DNA from 3 places in the Pectobacterium carotovorum genome. Region 3 is predicted to be linked to each of the others. Evidence: riboswitches for the same ligand, from Rfam matches in the RefSeq annotation. Region 3 holds a riboswitch; each other region holds the start of a gene.
What was found. A riboswitch is a leader RNA that binds a small molecule or an ion and turns the genes downstream of it on or off. The one in region 3 is predicted to bind thiamine pyrophosphate.
Positions count from the first base shown of each region.

Region 1: linked by a shared signal. The riboswitch ahead of thiB (thiamine ABC transporter substrate binding subunit) and the one ahead of thiM (hydroxyethylthiazole kinase) in region 3 are both predicted to bind thiamine pyrophosphate.
Region 2: linked by a shared signal. The riboswitch ahead of thiC (phosphomethylpyrimidine synthase ThiC) and the one ahead of thiM (hydroxyethylthiazole kinase) in region 3 are both predicted to bind thiamine pyrophosphate.

Region 1 covers NZ_JAXAFK010000003.1:363,110-369,418, reverse strand. Annotated here, with positions in the region: gene thiP (thiamine/thiamine pyrophosphate ABC transporter permease ThiP) at 1-1,264, opposite strand, end outside; gene thiB (thiamine ABC transporter substrate binding subunit) at 1,240-2,223, opposite strand; TPP riboswitch at 2,304-2,401, opposite strand; gene R9X49_RS16340 (LysR family transcriptional regulator) at 2,576-3,481, opposite strand; gene R9X49_RS16335 (aromatic alcohol reductase) at 3,751-4,680, shown strand; gene sgrR (HTH-type transcriptional regulator SgrR) at 4,731-6,309, opposite strand, start outside.
Region 2 covers NZ_JAXAFK010000010.1:26,812-33,120, forward strand. Annotated here, with positions in the region: gene thiC (phosphomethylpyrimidine synthase ThiC) at 1-1,302, opposite strand, end outside; TPP riboswitch at 1,417-1,570, opposite strand; gene rsd (sigma D regulator) at 1,693-2,154, opposite strand; gene nudC (NAD(+) diphosphatase) at 2,263-3,045, shown strand; gene hemE (uroporphyrinogen decarboxylase) at 3,194-4,258, shown strand; gene nfi (deoxyribonuclease V) at 4,274-4,963, shown strand; gene R9X49_RS23045 (YjaG family protein) at 5,041-5,631, shown strand; gene hupA (nucleoid-associated protein HU-alpha) at 5,836-6,108, shown strand; gene R9X49_RS23055 (DUF1481 domain-containing protein) at 6,113-6,309, shown strand, end outside.
Region 3 covers NZ_JAXAFK010000001.1:2,589,067-2,595,375, reverse strand. Annotated here, with positions in the region: gene R9X49_RS11625 (SIR2 family protein) at 234-1,742, shown strand; TPP riboswitch at 2,323-2,419, shown strand; gene thiM (hydroxyethylthiazole kinase) at 2,456-3,250, shown strand; gene thiD (bifunctional hydroxymethylpyrimidine kinase/phosphomethylpyrimidine kinase) at 3,247-4,050, shown strand; gene psiE (phosphate-starvation-inducible protein PsiE) at 4,327-4,734, shown strand; gene yegS (lipid kinase YegS) at 4,763-5,662, opposite strand; gene yegQ (tRNA 5-hydroxyuridine modification protein YegQ) at 6,132-6,309, opposite strand, start outside.

The DNA.
Region 1 (6,309 bases), on a different contig from region 3:
TGATCGCGTATGGAATCGCCATCAGTGCATTGGTGAACACCACCAGCGCATAGGGGGATTGCGGTAGCCCGATGCTGTTATTCAGCAGCAGGAAAAAGCCGGTTGCCAGCACAATGCCGGGCATGGCAAGGATGAGCATACCGCTCAGGTTCATCAACTGCCCATAGAGCGGCTTCTGACGTAGCTTGAGCTCGCGGCTGCTCCAGAGCAGCATCATGGTCAGCACCAGACACAGAAGCCCAGCACCTAAGGCAATGCGCAGCGAGGTAAACAGCGTTTGCCAGAGCACAGGCTGTTGTAGCACGGTAACCAGAGAGCGGTTCACGCCATCCACCACCACGGCCAGTAAAGGAGGGACGACCAGTAGCAACAGCGCGCTAATCAACAGACCATCGGTGAGGCGGCTTAATACGCTATCCTGCGGGTTGCGCCAGGCCAGTTGCTGTGTGCTGCCGACGGGCAGAATGCGCCCCAGCCGCTGGCTCAGCAGCACCAAACCAAGGCAGCAAACCATCTGAATTAACGCCAGCAGCGCTGCGCGCGCCGGATCGTAATCAAAGCTTAATGCCTGATAGATAGCCAACTCAATCGTCGTCGCCTGCGGGCCGCCGCCCAGCGAAAGCACTGTGGCGAAGCTGGCAAAGCAGAGCATAAAAATCAGCGCGCCAGTGGGTAAAATTTGTCGGCGCAGGGCGGGCCATTCCAGCAGGCGGAAATGTTGCCAGCTGTTCATGCCCAGATTTGCAGCCAGTTGGCGTTGCTCGGTAGCAATCCCCTCCAGCGACTGCAACAGCAATCGGGTTGCCAGCGGCAGATTGAAGAAGACATGCGCCAGCAGGATGCCCTGCAATCCATAGGGTGAAAACGTGTATTTCAGGCCAAACCAGCCCAGCGCGGAGGCTAGCCAGCCCTGGCGACCGTAAACGCTGAGCAGGCCAAAAACGGCTACCAGTACAGGCAGCACCAGCGTCATCGCGCAGAGGCGCAGCAGCCAGCGGTAGCCGGGAAAGCGTCGTCGATACAGCGCTCTGGCGAGAAAAATGGCCGGAATGGTAGAAAACAGCGCAGAGAGAAAGGCCTGCCAGAAGGTAAACCGAATGACATGCCAGAGGTAGCTGTCATGCCATAGCGTGCGCCACTGGCTTTCGGGGGCCTGTAGCCACAAGGCACCGAAAGCCAGTGCGGCAACGGAGATTAACAGCGTTGTGGCCAGTAGCCCCGGCCACAGACGTCCGCCGATCAGTGGCTGACGGCGCGTTGCCATGCCTGAATCCACTGCGTCCTTTGGTCAGCGACTTCCTGCGCGCTGAACTGCATGGCTTTTTCCGGCACCGCGAGCGTTGCGAAGCCCGCAGGCAGGTCAGTTTTAACCGCCGGGTACATCCAGTTCGTGGTAGGGATCGCCTGCTGGAAGGTTGGGCTCAGGATGAACTGCATAAAACGTTTTGCCAGCTCGGGATTTTTGCTGGAAGCTAACTGCCCGGCGACTTCAATTTGCAGGTAGTGCCCTTCGCTGAAGGTCGCTGCCGCGTAGTTGTCTTTCTTCTCTTCAATGATGTGGTAGGCCGGCGACGTGGTGTAGCTCAGCACCAGATCCGCTTCCCCTTTCAGGAACAGACCGTAGGCTTCGCTCCAGCCTTTGGTGACGGTAACGGTTTTCTTCGCCAGCTTCTGCCAGGCTTGCGGCGCATCATCGCCGTACACTTTCTGCATCCACAGCAGCAGACCCAGTCCCGGGGTGCTGGTGCGCGGATCCTGATAGATCACTTTCCACGGTTCGTTGCTGTCCACCAGCTCATGCAGGCTTTTCGGCGGGTTCTTCAGCGTGTTTTTGTTATACACAAAAGCGAAATAGCCGTAGTCATAAGGAACGAACGTCTTATTGCTCCAGCCGCCCGGCACTGTGACGGCACGAGTGTCCTGATTGTGCGGTGCAAACAGGCCGGTTTGTTCCGCCGCCTGCAACAGGTTGTTGTCCAGCCCCAGAATGATATCCGCTTTGCTGTTCTTGCCTTCCATACGCAGACGGTTCAGCAGCGAGGCACCATCTTCCAGCGCGACGAAGTTCAGCTCGCACTCGCACTCTTTTTCAAACGCGGTCTTGATGACAGGGCCCGGACCCCACTCGGAAGCGAATGAGTCATAGGTATAAACGGTCAACGCAGGTTTGGCGAAAGCCGAAGCTGAGAGCAGTAGCAGGCAAGACAGGCTGGTTTTCAGCACGGTGGCTGAACGCGGTAGTAATTGATTTAACACTTTGCACTCCTGAGAATCATAGGGTGGCAAAGGACTTTGAGGCAGCAATGAGCAGCACTCTCAAATCCCTTCGCCGGTATTAACCGGATCAGGTTCGACGGGTATCTTCTCAGCGAAAAAATCTTCCGCACCCCGTTGAGAACGGCACATTGTAAAGGGTTAAGCCGCGCAGCGAAAGGCTCTCGGCGTTCCGGCGGTGCAAACCAGGCGGATTTAAAATCAAACTAGCCCTATATGCTCGTTCAGATACTGCGGTGTGACAGCAATACGCTCACAATTTCGCTTAACGTGACGGCTTTTGTGTCCTATTTGTGGTCATTCACCATTTTGCTGACTCTTGTTCGATTAGCGCTGTACACCAGTCGATAAAGGCGCGGATCGCGGGCGAGAGGTGGCGGCTTTGTGGGTAGAGAATGAAAATAGGTTCAAGCGGGGCATCGATATCAGGAAGTAGCCTGACAAGATGTCCATCAGCAAGTTGCTGGCGCACCATATAGCTGGCAATGCGTATTAGCCCCAGACCGGCTACACCCGCGGTAACATAGGCATCGGTGTCATTTACGCTGATCTGTGCTGCTATTGGAATCGCTACGGTGCGCGTTCCATCGTGAAAATCCCAGCGAGTTGAACGACCTGTCCGGCTGTGGATATATCCTACTGCGGCGTGCTTGTTGAGCGACGCTAACGTTGTTGGGTGTCCATGCTGTTCAAGATAGCGTGGAGACGCGCAAATATACCAATGGAACGTACCGAGGTGGCGTGCGACCAAGCGCGATAACGGTGGTTCTCCGGTTCTAATGACGCAATCGATACCATTCTGAACGATATCCACCGTGGCATCACCCAACTGGAAGTCCAACTTTATTCCCGGATAGCGCTCACAGAAGCCGGACAGTGCTGGAATAAGGAAGTTTTTGACCAGAGAAGGCGTCGCCCCGATTCTGATCGTCCCATGCACTTCTTCCTTTTGCTGTGCCGTCATGTTTTCCACTTCGTACACGTCACGCAAGATCGCTTTGCAACTGTCGTAATAGCGCAGGCCAACATCCGTAATACTGAGTGCTCGCGTCGTGCGGTTGAGCAGCCGCGCCCCAAGGTGTGATTCAAGTTCCTTGATACTGCGCGTGACGGTGGATGGCAGAACATGCATTGTTTCTGCCGCTTTTTTGAAACTACCCGCATCGACTACACGGATGAATATTTCCATAGCTTGAAATCGATCCATTCGATGATGTCTTCCTATTTTGCGATGAAACGTTGTGCTCGTTGATAAGGCGACCATATCACTTAATTGTTTGAAAAAATCAAATTATTAAGTGATGTGGCTGAATCTTATCATGCGCGCATTTTTGTATAACATAACACCCGTTATTCGGATTTTCCCACGTTTCAAACTGTGTGGAAAAAACAGAGACAGGTTGAAACACGACATGCGCGGGGATGCTTACCACTCCCTTTGATAGAGATAATTTGAAATTTTTAAGGAATTAAGAGATGAATGACAGCGGAACAGAGTTGAAAGATATTCTTGTGCTTGGCGCAGGACAGCTTGGTATGGCGGTATTGCGTGCTCTCGCACCGCGTGCCCGAGCCTCGCAGTTGTCGGTTACGGCACTCGTCTCGCCAGACACAATTAACGATCCATCGGTGCATGATAGGGCAAGACTGACCGAACTCCGTGCGCTAGGGATTGACGTTGTGGGATTCGACCTGGTTTCTGATGAACACGCCCTGACAGAGCTTTTCAGGAATTATAAGACGGTATTGAATTGTTCGGGATTTGTGGCAGGGCCGGGCACTCAGTTGAAAATAACCAGAGCGGTGTTGGCTGCTAACGTTGCGCGCTATTTCCCTTGGCAGTTCGGTGTTGACTACGATGTCGTTGGTCGGAACAGTGGCCATCCGGTTTTCGATGAACAGTACGACGTAAGGCAGCTGCTACGCAGCCAACTGAGTACCGAATGGGTGATCGTTTCGACCGGCATGTTCACGAGCTTCCTGTTTGAGCCTGCTTTTGACGTGGTGGATCTGGAACGTGAAACCCTTCACGCCTTGGGAAGTTGGGATACCAAAGTGACAGTGACGATCCCCGAGGACATTGGCTGGCTCACTACGGAAATTTTGCTGGCTGAACCCCGATTGGCTAATGAGGTTGTCTACGTGGCAGGTGACACGATCTCATACGGGCAACTTGCCGATGTCGTTGAACGTGTGACGGGGAAAGTGTTTAAGAAGGACGTGTGGACTCTGGACAAACTGCGTACGGATTTGAAGGTTGCTCCAGATGACGTAATGGCGCGCTATCGGGCAGCGTTTGCTTTGGGAGAGGGAATGTGGTGGGACAAATCCGGTACGTTCAATGAACGTACCGGTTACGAGACGGTTGATGTCGAGCATTTTTTACGGATGCATGTGCAAAAATAGACAGAAGAGTGCGGCGCGATTCACTTGGCCCCGCACTTTTTCAGAGACAGTCAGCGTTCCGGCGGTGCAAACCAGGCGGATTTAAAATCAAACCAGCCCAGCATATTCATCCTGACGCCGCGCATACTGCGCTGCCCCTGAAGTTGCAGCCAGTGGTGCAGCAGAGGGTGCAGTTGACCGCTGGCAATCAACTTTTCACACCATTCCGCCATCGGCAGCGAATGATTACGCCACTGCTGTGCATCCGCGTGCAGATCGTCATCCAGACAGTGCTGCACCAGTGGGAGTTCGTAGAGCATCGCGAACAGAGAGAATTCGAGCGGCAAATAGCAGTTCACGCTGCTAAACCAGATATCGCTCTCGGCGTTACCCTGATACCAGTCTTCGTAGCTGACCGTCTGGACACGCAGTGTGACGCCGTGCTGTGCCAGCAGCGTGCGCATGATCTCGCTTAATATCCGGTATTCAGGGTGTTCATGATAAAAAGTCAGCGTAACCTGCGCCAGCCCTGCGGGAATAGGCTGGCGTTCGTCTGGATGGTGATGATGCCAGCGTGGCAGCAGACTGTAAGCGGGGGACCAGTCACGCTGGTGGCTGTCATCAGCGTGGCTGAGTAGCGAAATCGGGTTAAAGACCTGCCAGAGCCAACGGCGGATCTCCGGGCGTTTGGCCAGCGGTGAACGCTTATCGAACAGCAGGAAATAGCAGCCTTCTTCCATCCGGCTTTCCAGCTGTTCATGGCGAGAATCGTCGGACTGAAACTGGACGGAGACCGGCATTTCTTCCGGTTCGTCCGGGAGGACCCAGATGTTGACCTCATCAATCAGCGCCCGGTAGCCAAAATAATCATCGAAGGCGCGAATCTTCAGTTGATTGCTGTTATTACGCACCACGGCGTAAGGGCCAGTACCAATCGGGTGTTGGGAAAAATCCGGCAGCGTTTGCCATTCCTGCGGCAAAATCATGGCGTGCACGCTGCCCAATAGCCACGGCAGCCACTTATCCGGGCTGCTCAGCCTGATATCAATCACAAACGGCATTGGTGACGTGACAGATTCAAGATGCGAAAACTGCGGCCATGCGGTGAGACGCGTGAGGGAGGCAATGACGTCGTCCATCGTCAGTTCACGACCGTGATGAAAGCGGATAGCCGGACGCAGATAAAAGCGCCAGTGCAGCGGTGCCAGCATTTGCCAATGATGAGCAAGATCGGGTTTCAGTTCCCCATTTTCCTCATTTATATTGGTCAGCCCGCTAAAAATTTGCCGCGCGATATGCATTTCTGAACGGCGCAGCGCCGAACCGGGTTGCAGGTTGCGTAATGGGCGGTAATAGAGAATACGCAGAATATGTTTTCCCTGCCGGAAACTCCGTCCAAGATGGGCAAGTAACATCTGGCGTACCGCTTCTTTATCACCGACCAACTGCACCAGTTGCTCAATGCGATCCTGTTCCAGCAGATCCTCGGCGCGCTGCTGCTGTAGCGCTAATCCGGTATACACAAACGATAGCTGAGAGCGTTTTCCCCTTCCGGCTTCGGCCTGCCAGACGAGCCAGCCTTCCTGCTGCATCGCGTTCAGCAGTGAACGGATATGGCGGCGGGAACAATTCAACACCCCAGTTAGCTCT
Region 2 (6,309 bases), on a different contig from region 3:
GATTTTGGTCAGCTCGCCCAGTGTATGCAGTTCGGCAAATTGGGCTTCGTCGTTGGCGTCCTGAATGGAGCCGGGGCGTAAGCCGTCCCCTAGCGACAGCGCGACATCATAGGCGGCACAGATTTCACAGATTTCGCGGAAGTGCTCGTACAGGAAGCTCTCTTTGTGATGCGACAGGCACCACTTCGCCATAATGGAACCGCCGCGTGAGACGATGCCGGTCAGGCGTTTAGCCGTCATCGGCACATAGCGTAACAACACGCCAGCGTGGATGGTAAAGTAGTCCACGCCCTGTTCTGCCTGCTCCAGCAGCGTGTCGCGGAACATTTCCCAGTTCAGATTTTCCGCCACGCCGTTCACTTTTTCCAGCGCCTGATAGATCGGTACGGTTCCGATCGGCACGGGACTGTTACGCAGAATCCACTCGCGGGTTTCATGAATATAGCGGCCGGTTGAGAGGTCCATCACCGTATCCGCGCCCCAACGGGTAGACCAGACCAGCTTTTCCACCTCTTCTTCGATGGAGGACGTCACGGCGGAATTGCCGATATTGGCGTTAACCTTCACCAGAAAATTGCGGCCGATAATCATTGGTTCTGATTCTGGGTGGTTGATGTTGGAAGGAATAATGGCGCGCCCGGCGGCCACTTCCTGACGGACAAATTCCGGCGTGATGTTTTCCGGCAGAAGGGCGCCAAAACTCTGGCCCGGATGCTGCTGGCGCAGCACGTCAGTGCGAATGCGCTCGCGCCCCATATTTTCACGAATGGCGATAAATTCCATTTCTGGGGTAACGATGCCCTGCCGCGCATAGTGGAGTTGGGTGACGCGTTTGCCTGCTTTGGCACGTAGCGGCCGTGGCAAGTGTTCGAAACGCAGATGATCCAGTCCTGCATCTGCCAGACGCTGCTGGGTGAAATCGGAACTGACGCCGGATAGCGCTTCGGTGTCGTGACGTTCGGCAATCCAGCTGGCGCGCAGCTTCGCTAACCCAACGCGGACATCGGGTTGGGCGACGGGGTCGCCATAAGGCCCTGACGTATCGTAAACCGGGATCGGTTCATTGGGTTCGTATTGAGGATTGTCTTTGCCGCCGCCGAGTAGCGTCGGGCTGAGCTGAATTTCTCGCATTGGCACGCGAATATCGTCGCGTGAACCTGCAAGGTAGATACGGCTGGAATTAGGGAAAGCCGTTCCCTGCAAGGTATCGATAAATTGCTGGGCAGCGGCACGCTGCTCGCGGCGACCCGATTTGGATGCTGTAGATAGCTGTGGTTTTGTAGACAATGGTTCTGTAGACATAGCAAGTTCCTGTAAGACGTAAAGGGAAGATTGCTTGTCTGGAGCCCGGAGGGAGTAATAAGGGTATTGGGCATCAGAGCAGGTATGTAGGAATACGCAGCCTTGGGCTCAATGAGGTGCATTACTCTTGTTCCCTTCGCAGGTATTAACCCGATCAGGTTCCGCGGATCCCGAATTAACGGTCTCAGCCTGTGCGCTCATAGGTTTCGTAAAACGATTGATTTCGTAAAACAAAACACGAGCACGCTAGGCACTCCGACAAGATATGCCCGTTTCTTAAACGGGCCAATAAAACCCCTACACTGTATGTCGGCAAAACACGGATGTCAAAGCATGCCGGTTTTGCCTGTGCAGCGTATAGCGATGTTCTTAAATAACGCTAAATGACCGCTAGTTGTCGTAAACCAGACGGATCATGTTGTCTTCTAACGTAAAACGCTCTTCCAGAGCTTCACCGACGCTGGAAAGTGCCTGCTGAAATTCGAGGCAGTTATCATGGTCGATAGCCGTCGCCAGATGGTTATCGTAAAACGCCATGATTTGCTGCGTGTTGTTTTGCAGGGCGAGGTCGAGCTGAGTGGAAAGGGCTAAGAGCTGTTCGCTGTGTGTCGCTGCTTCATGCAGCATCTTTTCGTATAAATGAAAGTGGCCAGTAGAAAGGTAATCCACCAGGTTCTGGCAAAAATTATCCAATGCTTCTTCATCCAGAAGAGAAAGCGCTTCCTTGTTCGGCTTGATGCCAACCAGATGATAGTAAGCCACCAGAAGCTGCTTACGCGCTTGTAGCCATTGGTCGATTAACGCATTATTGCCACCAACGTATTCAGTCAGACTTTGTAGCTGGTTTAGCATTGTTGACTCCGTGAACGGTAAGAAATAACTGAAATCCCAGTTATAAAACTTATGTAATCACTCTGAATGTAAAATGCCAGTGAAGTGGCAGTGGAGCAATAAAAAGATATGGAACAGACGCTAAAAGGTGATGAGACCGGCTGGTGGGTGGTTAGCGATGCGGTACAAATCTGGCTACCCCAGGGAGAATTACCGTGTGGAACGGCGACGAAATGGTCTTTGCAGGGGAAAACGGCTCGCCAAATCGGCGAATGGCAAGAACAGCCTGTCTGGCTGGTGTGTCAGGGCCGGGATTCCGATATGGCATCGGTTCGCCAACTGCTCGATCAGGACGTGGGCTTATTCCAACTGGCGGGGCGAGGCGTACAGCTGGCTGAGTTCTATCGTTCTCATCGTTTTTGCGGTTACTGCGGTCATGAAATGGTGCGGAGTAAAACGGAACTGGCGTGCTTATGTCACCACTGCAAAGAGCGTTATTATCCGCAGATTGCGCCCTGCATCATTGTCGCGATTCGCCGTGGCGAGGAAATCTTGCTGGCGCAGCACAACCGGCATCGCGGAAACATGTACACCGTGCTGGCCGGGTTTGTGGAAGTGGGCGAAACGCTGGAACAGACAGTTGTGCGCGAGGTGATGGAAGAGAGCCAAATCCAGATAAAAAACCTGCGCTACGTGAGTTCGCAGCCCTGGCCCTTCCCGCATTCGTTGATGATGGCGTTTATGGCTGAGTATGCGGGGGGAGAAATCAAGCACGACCCGAAAGAGCTGCGTGACGCGGGCTGGTTCCGCTTTGACCAACTCCCGCAGTTGCCCCCGCCGGGCACTGTGGCGCGTCGGCTTATCGAGGATACGGTGGTGTTGTGTCGCGCTTATCACGAGAACGAAGGCTGACGTGGTACTATTTGCGCCATGAATGACTCGCGTACACAACGTACTCGCGTCATAGCGTATTCGTTTTATAAAGCGTTCGTTTTATAACGCATCCGTTTCATCACATCTATCCGGTGTCGAACCGCCGTGAGGTTGAAAGGAAAAGAACATGACTGATCTGAAAAACGATCGCTACTTGCGGGCGTTATTGCGCCAACCCGTTGATGTCACCCCGGTATGGATGATGCGTCAGGCGGGGCGTTATTTGCCGGAATATAAGGCAACGCGCGCGCAGGCGGGTGATTTTATGTCACTGTGTAAAAACGCAGAACTGGCTTGCGAAGTCACGTTACAACCTTTACGACGCTATGCGCTGGATGCGGCGATCCTGTTCTCCGATATCCTGACTATTCCTGACGCCATGGGCTTAGGGCTCTATTTTGAAGCAGGGGAAGGCCCACGCTTTCACTCTCCCATCACGTCTCATGCCGATGTAGTTAACCTGCCGATTCCCGATCCTGAGCAGGAACTCGGTTATGTGATGAACGCAGTGCGGACGATCCGTAAAAACCTCGCCGGTGAAGTGCCGTTGATCGGTTTCTCGGGCAGCCCGTGGACGCTGGCGACCTATATGGTTGAAGGCGGTAGCAGCAAAGCATTTACCGTCATCAAGAAAATGATGTTCGCTGAGCCTAAAACGTTACACCTGCTGCTGGATAAGCTGGCTGATAGCGTCATTCTTTATCTCAACGCGCAAATTCGCGCTGGCGCGCAGGCAGTGATGGTATTCGATACCTGGGGCGGCGCGCTGAGCGGACGTGACTACAAAGAATTCTCCCTGCGGTACATGCATAAGATTGTTGATGGTTTACTGCGTGAAAACGAAGGCCGCCGTGTGCCAGTGACACTCTTTACCAAAGGTGGAGGCCAGTGGCTGGAGGCAATGGCAGAGACGGGCTGCGACGCGCTGGGTCTGGACTGGACGAGCGATATTGCCGACGCTCGCCGCCGCGTGGGCGATAAAGTGGCGCTACAGGGAAATATGGATCCGTCGATGTTGTATGCCGATCCGGCACGGATCGAGCAGGAAGTGGCGTCGATCCTCGCAGAGTTTGGACAAGGCAACGGGCATGTTTTCAATCTGGGGCATGGCATTCATCAGGACGTGCCGCCGGAGCATGCCGGCGTGTTTGTTGAGGCTGTCCATCGGTTGTCTCGCCCTTATCACGCATGATTCACAGGAGGTGATGTGATTGATACACAACAGCTGCGGGCTGAGCAACTGGCCCGCGCTTCTGATGTGATTCGGCACGACGATTTACCTTTTGAGCAGCCCGCGTTTATCGCGGGTGCAGATGTTGGCTTTGAGCAAGAAGGCTCGGTCACTCGCGCTGCGATTGCGGTAATGCGCTATCCTTCGTTGGAACTGGTAGAATACAAGATTGCGCGTATCAGCACGACGATGCCCTATATCCCCGGTTTTCTTTCATTTCGCGAATGCCCTGGGCTGCTTGCCGCGTGGGCATTGCTTGAACAGAAACCCGATCTGCTGTTTGTCGATGGGCATGGGATTTCTCACCCTCGACGCCTCGGCGTTGCCAGCCATTTTGGCCTGCTGGTTGATGTTCCGACGATTGGCGTGGCAAAAAGTCGGCTGTGTGGCCGATTTGAACCGTTGGCGGAGAGCGTCGGCAGTCAGCAGCCGTTACTGGATAAAGGCGAACAGATTGGCTGGGTATGGCGTAGCAAAGCGCGCTGTAATCCGCTGTTTGTGGCGACGGGGCATCGAGTGGGTCAGGACAGTGCATTACACTGGGTGCAACGTTGCATGCGCGGCTACCGTTTACCGGAGCCGACCCGCTGGGCTGATGCTGTTGCATCGAATCGTCCCGCATTTGTGCGTTGGCAACGGCAGCAAGCCGCTAACGTATTGTCGTAAAACTTTAGGAATTCAGGCATAGGGCGTCACTGTGATTTCAGGTACACTGCCGTCCGTCGCTGTTAATGAGCATAAAAATGTTACGTAACCCCATTCATTTACGTCTGGAAAAATTGGCAAGCTGGCAACATGTCACTTTCATGGCATGTCTTTGTGAACGTATGTATCCCAACTACCACGAATTCTGTCATCAAACAGAGTTCGGCGATGCGATGGTTTACCGCCGCATTCTCGATCTGGTATGGGAAACACTGGTTGTTAAAGATGCGAAGGTTAATTTCGATAGCCAGTTGGAAAAGCTGGAAGAAGCGATTCCTGCTGCGGAAGATTACGATCTTTACGGCGTCTACCCGGCTATTGATGCCTGTATCGCGTTGGGCGAGCTGATTCATTCGCGTTTAAGCGGTGCAACGCTCGAACATGCGATAGCGATTAGCGAAACGTCTATCCGCACGGTTGCCATGTTGGAAATGACGCAGGCAGGCAAAGAAATGACCGACGATGAGCTAAAGGTTTTGCCTGCAATTGAAGAAGAATGGGACATCCAATGGGAGATTTTTCGCCTGTTGGCGGCCTGTGAAGAACGCGACATTGAGCTAATAAAAGGGCTCCGTTCCGATCTGCGCGAGGCCGGAAGTAGTAACATCGGGATAAATTTGCATCAATAACGCGATAAAACGTGATTTAAGGCCTGAAATGGCCTGTCTTAAGGCTTCACATTCGCACCCTGTCTGGTCTACATTTGGGGGGCGTAAAAAAAGTGGCTGTCGGTGCGTGTATGCAGGAGAGTGCTACCACACCCTGAAAAGGGAGATGGCATATCCGTCGCACTCGATGCTTAGCAAGCGATAAACACACTGTAAGGATAACTTATGAATAAGACTCAACTGATTGATGTAATTGCGGACAAAGCTGATCTGTCAAAAGCACAGGCTAAAGCAGCTCTGGAATCAACTCTGGCGGCAATTACCGAGTCTCTGAAAGAAGGTGATGCAGTACAATTAGTTGGTTTTGGTACGTTTAAAGTCAACCATCGTAATGAGCGCACTGGCCGCAACCCACAAACCGGTAAAGAAATCAAAATTGCTGCTGCCAACGTGCCAGCGTTTGTTTCTGGCAAGGCTCTGAAAGACGCTGTTAAATAAGCCCATGTCGGTTAAAAGTTTAAGCAGAGGGGCGTTTTCGCCCCTTTTGCTTTTACGACGTTTGTGTGGAGCAGGCCTCGTGCTGACTGCCGTGGTGGCCTGTGGTAGCCGCACCGCACCGCCGGAATTTTTCGCCAGCGGTTACGTTGCCGATCGCGGTATCGTGCGTTTGTGGCGTAAAGACGATGCGCAGAATACGAC
Region 3 (6,309 bases):
TTTTGATTACACCGAAATTTTTATAAGAGTATGTGCCAGTATGGCTCGAGTGAACATTATGTCACTGGCGGAATATGAACATCAATATTATCAATGACTCAGAAGTGCATGGGCTATCCGTGGCGACTAACTAAGAGTACTGACTGAGCCAGATATAACTATTATGACTCTATATGATTGATTTACCTTACAGTAAAGATAGAATGTTATGACTTACCTGTCGGGGGGATGACATGAATATTCGGGAGTTTATAGGTCAGTATCGTAACCATCCTGTTCTTTTTATAGGGGCAGGCGTCAGTTTGAGGTATCTTAACAATTCACATACTTGGGATGGATTGTTAAAGCATATAGCTTTTGAACTGAAAGGGAATAATGAGTTTTACTTAGATATTAAAGCTGAATGCCAAGTTGATGGTAAATATAATTATGCTCTAATTGCTACAAAATTAGAAAAGGCTTTCAATCAAGCTCTTGGCGAAGATCGTAATGGTAAATTCAAAGAAATAAATGATTTTTTTTATGCTGAGATGGAACATGAAAATAATCTTAGTCGATTTAAAATTTATATCTCAAGGTTGGTTGGGGAGTTGAATTATAGAGATGAAAAACGGGAGGAATTAGCAGAGTTAAAGAAAATTAGAAAAAATATAGGTTCCGTTATAACTACTAATTATGATTGTCTTGTAGAGGATGTATTCAGTTTTGAACCGTTAGTAGGGAATGATATATTATTAAGTAATCCCTATGGCTCAGTATATAAAATACATGGTTGTAATAAAGATCCTTCTAAGGTCATTATTACTGAAGACGATTATTCTCACTTTGATAATAAATATGAGTTAATTCGTGCTCAGTTGCTCTCAATATTCATCCATAATCCGATTATATTTATGGGTTACGGGATTGGTGATGATAATATTAAGAGTTTACTTAAAACCATTTTCACCTATGTAGAGCCTAACTCTTTAGCCGCTCAAAAAATTAGAAATAATTTTCTTTTGGTTGAGTTTGAAAAAGATTCTGATTCTCATGATATAAGTGAACATGATATTGACTTGGAAGGTTTTTCGACAATCAGAATAAATAAGATAAAAACGGATGATTTTATTGAGATTTATCGTTCTTTATCAAATCTGAATTTACCTGTGTCTGCGATGGATATACGAAAGGTTCAAAGTATTGTTAAGGATATATACTCTGGTGTGCATGATGATGGTACAAGTATCAAAGTAAATATTACTGAAGACATAGATTCTCTCAATAATAGTGATAAAATATTAGTTATTGGTTCAAGTAACTCTATAAAATATGAACACAAAAATTCATCGAATTTTATGACGGATTACTTTGATATTATTGATGAATCCAACCATCAATTGTTGAGGCTCATTGATAAAATTAATATAGCGTCCACACAATGGTTTCCGATCTATGGCTTTTGCCTCATTTTTGCTGAACTTGATAAATGTGAAATTCTTAAATCCCAGCAAATAAGAAAAATTGACGAGTACCTTGTTGGCCTATCGGTTTCTGTTCAGACTGAGCATGATAGCTTAAGTAAGATATATTTCGATGAATCGATTACACGTACAAATAAAATCAATGCCATTATATGGTCTGCGTGGAATGATATGATTGAACTTGATGAAGTAGAGATGGTTTTACGCTCAATGCCAGATAAAAAAGGGACTGATTATAGACGTTTACTCTGTGTGTACGATTATAAAAAATATGCATGATGATTTTGTTTTTATGTTCCATGTGGAGGTTTTTAAAATTATTTATTCATTTTGATTTTTGGGGTGGAGTGTGAAATAAATATCAGTGAGCATTTTTATATGATATTAATGTCGATGTTGATTTTTAAAGTGATATCTGGATGCTTTTGTTAATCGATGTGAAGTAATGCAAGACTTTCGATTTTGACCGCTTTTTTATTTTGAAATCCCAATAAAATAATATCATTCATTTTGTTTTTAATGGTTGTAAATATTAATGTGTTATTTTAGATATACAATACTCGATGTTAGCTACCATTTGGATATGACTATATTATAACAAGTGTTGTAGTTTTGTGGCTGTTGGGCAGACCACATTTATAAATCGGAAAGTCTGATTTAGTGGCACAGTAAACTTGGCTGAGAGAGGATACTCGTCGACTGGTGGATGTGGATAATACAAAGGAAGCTAAATGGCTTCTTTTTTCGTTTCTTTGGTGTGCTAATGGATACAGTGCGAAGAACTGATAGCCTGAGATAGAGGCGAGCTTGCATCATCAAGCCACTTCCCCTAATCTGGCAAAAATTAAAGAGAAACAATCTACATGACTCGGGGTGCCCTTCTTTGTGAAGGCTGAGAAATACCCGTACCACCTGATCTGGATAATGCCAGCGTAGGGAAGTCACGGTATGCCCACCGGTTGCCGCCTTCTTCCACGCCGGTTGGGAGACTTATGAACACGCGACCCGCCGACTTTTTTGCCGCTCAGGCAGCAACCTCACTGACCCAATTCCGTTCCGCCTCGCCGCTGGTGCACTGTTTGACCAACGATGTGGTGCAATCTTTTACTGCTAACGTGCTGCTGGCGCTGAATGCGTCGCCTGCGATGGTGGTCGATCCCGAAGAAGCTGCGCAGTTCAGCGCGGTAGCCGATGCGCTGCTGATTAATGTCGGGACGCTGGAGCGCTCGCGCGCCGAGGCGATGCGAGCGGCGGTAAACCGCGCACATCAGGTGGGGACGCCGTGGGTGCTCGATCCGGTTGCGGTCGGTGGTTTGCGCTTTCGGAGTGAATTCTGTCGTGAACTGCTGGCGTGGAAGCCGGCGGCGATTCGCGGCAATGCGTCTGAAATTATGGCGTTGGCGGGCTTAGCCGCACAGGGGAGAGGCGTGGATAGCGCCGATGACTCGCTGGCAGCGCTTCCTGCTGCACGCGAACTGGCGCGGCAGGTTGGGACGATTGTTGCGGTGACGGGCGTGGTGGATTATGTCACGGACGGCGTACGTGATATTGCAGTGACTGGTGGCGATAGCATGATGACGCGCGTGGTCGGTACGGGCTGTGCGCTGTCGGCGGTGGTCGCGGGTTTCTGTTCTTTAGAGGGGGATCGTTTATCGCACGTGGCGGCAGCGTGCTATGTCATGTCGCTGTCAGGGCAGCAGGCGGCTTCGGTGTCGCAAGGCACAGGCAGTTTTATACCCAACTTTCTCGATCGACTCTATACCCTGCGCGCGGAGGATCTGGCATGAAGCGTATCAATGCGTTGACGATTGCGGGCACCGATCCGAGCGGCGGTGCGGGTATTCAGGCGGATTTAAAAGCCTTTTCTGCGCTGGGCGCTTACGGCACCTCGGTCATTACCGCGCTGGTGGCGCAAAATACGCGCGGCGTGCAGTCCGTTTACCGGATTGAACCGGATTTTGTCGCGGCGCAACTGGATTCCGTATTGAGCGATGTGCGTATCGACAGCGCCAAGATTGGGATGCTGGCGCAGACCGATATTGTTGACGCGGTTGCCGAGCGCCTGCGCCACTACGCGGTGCCTTTTGTGGTGCTGGACACCGTGATGCTGGCGAAAAGTGGCGATCCGCTACTTGCTCCGGAGGCGGTGGAATCGATCCGTCGTGAACTGCTGCCGCTGGTGTCCCTGATTACGCCCAACTTGCCCGAGGCTGCGGCGCTGCTGAATACGTCACCGGCCACCAACGAACGGGAAATGCGTGAGCAGGGGGAAGCGCTGCTGGCGATGGGCTGTCAGGCGGTATTGATGAAAGGTGGTCACCTCAGCGAAGCGGAAAGTCCGGATTGGCTGTTCAGTCGACAGGCTGAACCGCAGCGCTTTAGCTCCCCGCGCGTGAATACCCGTCATACGCACGGCACCGGCTGCACGTTATCTGCTGCACTGGCGGCGCTGCGACCGCGCCACGATAGCTGGAGTGAGACGGTCTACGCCGCGAAGGACTACTTACAGCAGGCATTACAACAGGCCGACACGCTGGAGGTCGGGCACGGCATCGGCCCCGTTCACCATTTCCATCGCTGGTGGTAAAGCCATAAGTAAATTGACTTGTACTTTGCGTGACATCTTTGCCAGTAATTTCAAACTGTGCCCTAAATAATTCGAGTTGCAGGAAGGCGGCGACACAGCGAATCCCCAGGAGCTTACATAAGTAAGTGACTGGGGTGAGCGAGGAAAGCCAACACACATGCAACTTGAAGTATGACGGGATAAATTAAGCGCATTTCGGCGTGACAGTGTGGGGGCATCCGGTTACTTTGCTGTGAATTCTTGGTGTTAATGTGAAATAGGGTGTGGGGATAACATATGGCAGGTTCTGCTCGCAGCGCGATGGCTGCCAAGGCGCTTCAGACGATACTCAATATCGGCCTGCTGGTGCTGGCGACTATTCTGGTGATTTTTTTAGTCAAGGAAACGTTCCATCTGGCGAAGGTGCTGTTGATCTCCAACGAGAAAGATTCCTCCTATCAGCTGATAGAAGGCATTGTGATTTATTTCCTGTATTTTGAGTTCATTGCGCTGATCGTGAAGTATTTCCAGTCCGGCTATCACTTCCCGCTGCGCTATTTTATCTACATCGGCATTACGGCCATCATTCGCCTGATTATTGTTGATCACAAAAGCCCATCGGATACGCTGATTTATTCCGCGGCGATTCTGCTGCTGGTCGTGACGCTGTACCTGGCAAACAGTAATCGCCTGAAACGGGAATAGGAGAAACAGGCATAGTCGAAACGCACTGCTATTCCAAAAGCGAGCACTGGGGCGGTAGCCGGCAGTGAATCGCTGCGGGAAGCACCTCGATGCGGAAGCGTTTAGCGGTGAGCGGCTCGCCATCCAGATTAAACGTCATATCGTCTGGCGCGGTAATCTCCAGCCAGGGTAGGGTAGCGGAAATCATGTTCTGGTTTTCGCTGCCGGTAAACCAGGCCTGAAGCATATTGGGAAGCAGCTCTTTTGCCGACAGCACGCTCAGTTCCAGTAGCCCATCGTTAATCAGCGCTTCTGGGCAAAGTTCCTGTCCGCCGCCAGCCTGACGACCGTTCCCCACCGCGATGACCAGCGTATCGCCTTCCCAGTGAAAATCTGGCCCGTGAATCTCACAGCGCTCGGCTTGCAGCATGTCCATGCGAAAGAGCGCGTGCAGCACGTAAGAAGCACTTCCCAGCGCGGCTTTCATCTTGGCCGGCGTCTCGGTGGTGATACGTGTGGCAAATCCGCCCGTCGCCATGTTGATGAAATAGTGGCTGTCGTTCACTTTGGCGACATCAATGGCGGTGGCGCGGCCTTTGATCGCCAGCGTCAGCGCGTTGTGCATCTCCATCGGAATCTGACAGCTGGTGGCGAAATCGTTGGCCGTACCCAGCGGTACAATTCCCAGACACGGACGTACCGCTTCCGGCTGCACCGCTAACGCGGCGGCGACTTCATTGACGGTGCCGTCGCCGCCGGCGGCGATTACGTTATCCGCGTTGAGCTGGATCGCCTCTTCCACATAGCGTTTAGCATCGCCGTATTCCCACGTAACGCGGACATGCAGCGTATAGCCGTCCTTTCGCAACTCATCAATGGCCTCGCGGAGTTCTTCATTGCCCGCGCTCTTCCCGTTCAGAATCAGCAGTGTGATTGGATTTTTTTCCATGTCTTATTTCTCTGGCTACGATGTTGTCGTTAATTCAGTGGCCGTTAATTCAGAAATAGCGCAGTGAATACAAAAGCGTTGCAGTTAATCATAGTCACTAAATCGGTAGGCAGATATCAGAAGAGTCGGTGAATGTGTGCGGTGGGAAAATGCGTGGGCGAGAGAAAAAGAAAAGCCAGCTCAAGGGAGATTGAGCTGGCCAAGGAGGTGGTTCCTAGTAGTATCACTACGCTTATTTTTCGTTCTATGTTTTCTCAGCGACGCAATACTAACCACAAGACCAGCGAATTGATGTGATCTGTTTCTAATATTCGTTAAAAAACCCTGAGCTTTGTAACGATACCTTCGGGCGGTTGATGTACCGAGTCGCGGTTGAGAAAGGTCGATAATAGGGGGGCATGCTATAAGGAAGGGATCGCCTTGTGGGAGGCATTGCCGGATGTACGGGACATCCGGCGGTATGACCGGCTTATTCCGCGTTAGGGTTACGCGTGGTGGTGCCCGGCAGATTGCGCAGCAGTAGCGCATAATCCAGCGAGACATCGTCCGGTACGGGAAGATAGACGATATGGCCGTTACCCGGTGCCACATCGGTCGGCTGCCCTTTGGCATTCTGCATGGTGTCGATGGTGAATTGAATATTGCCG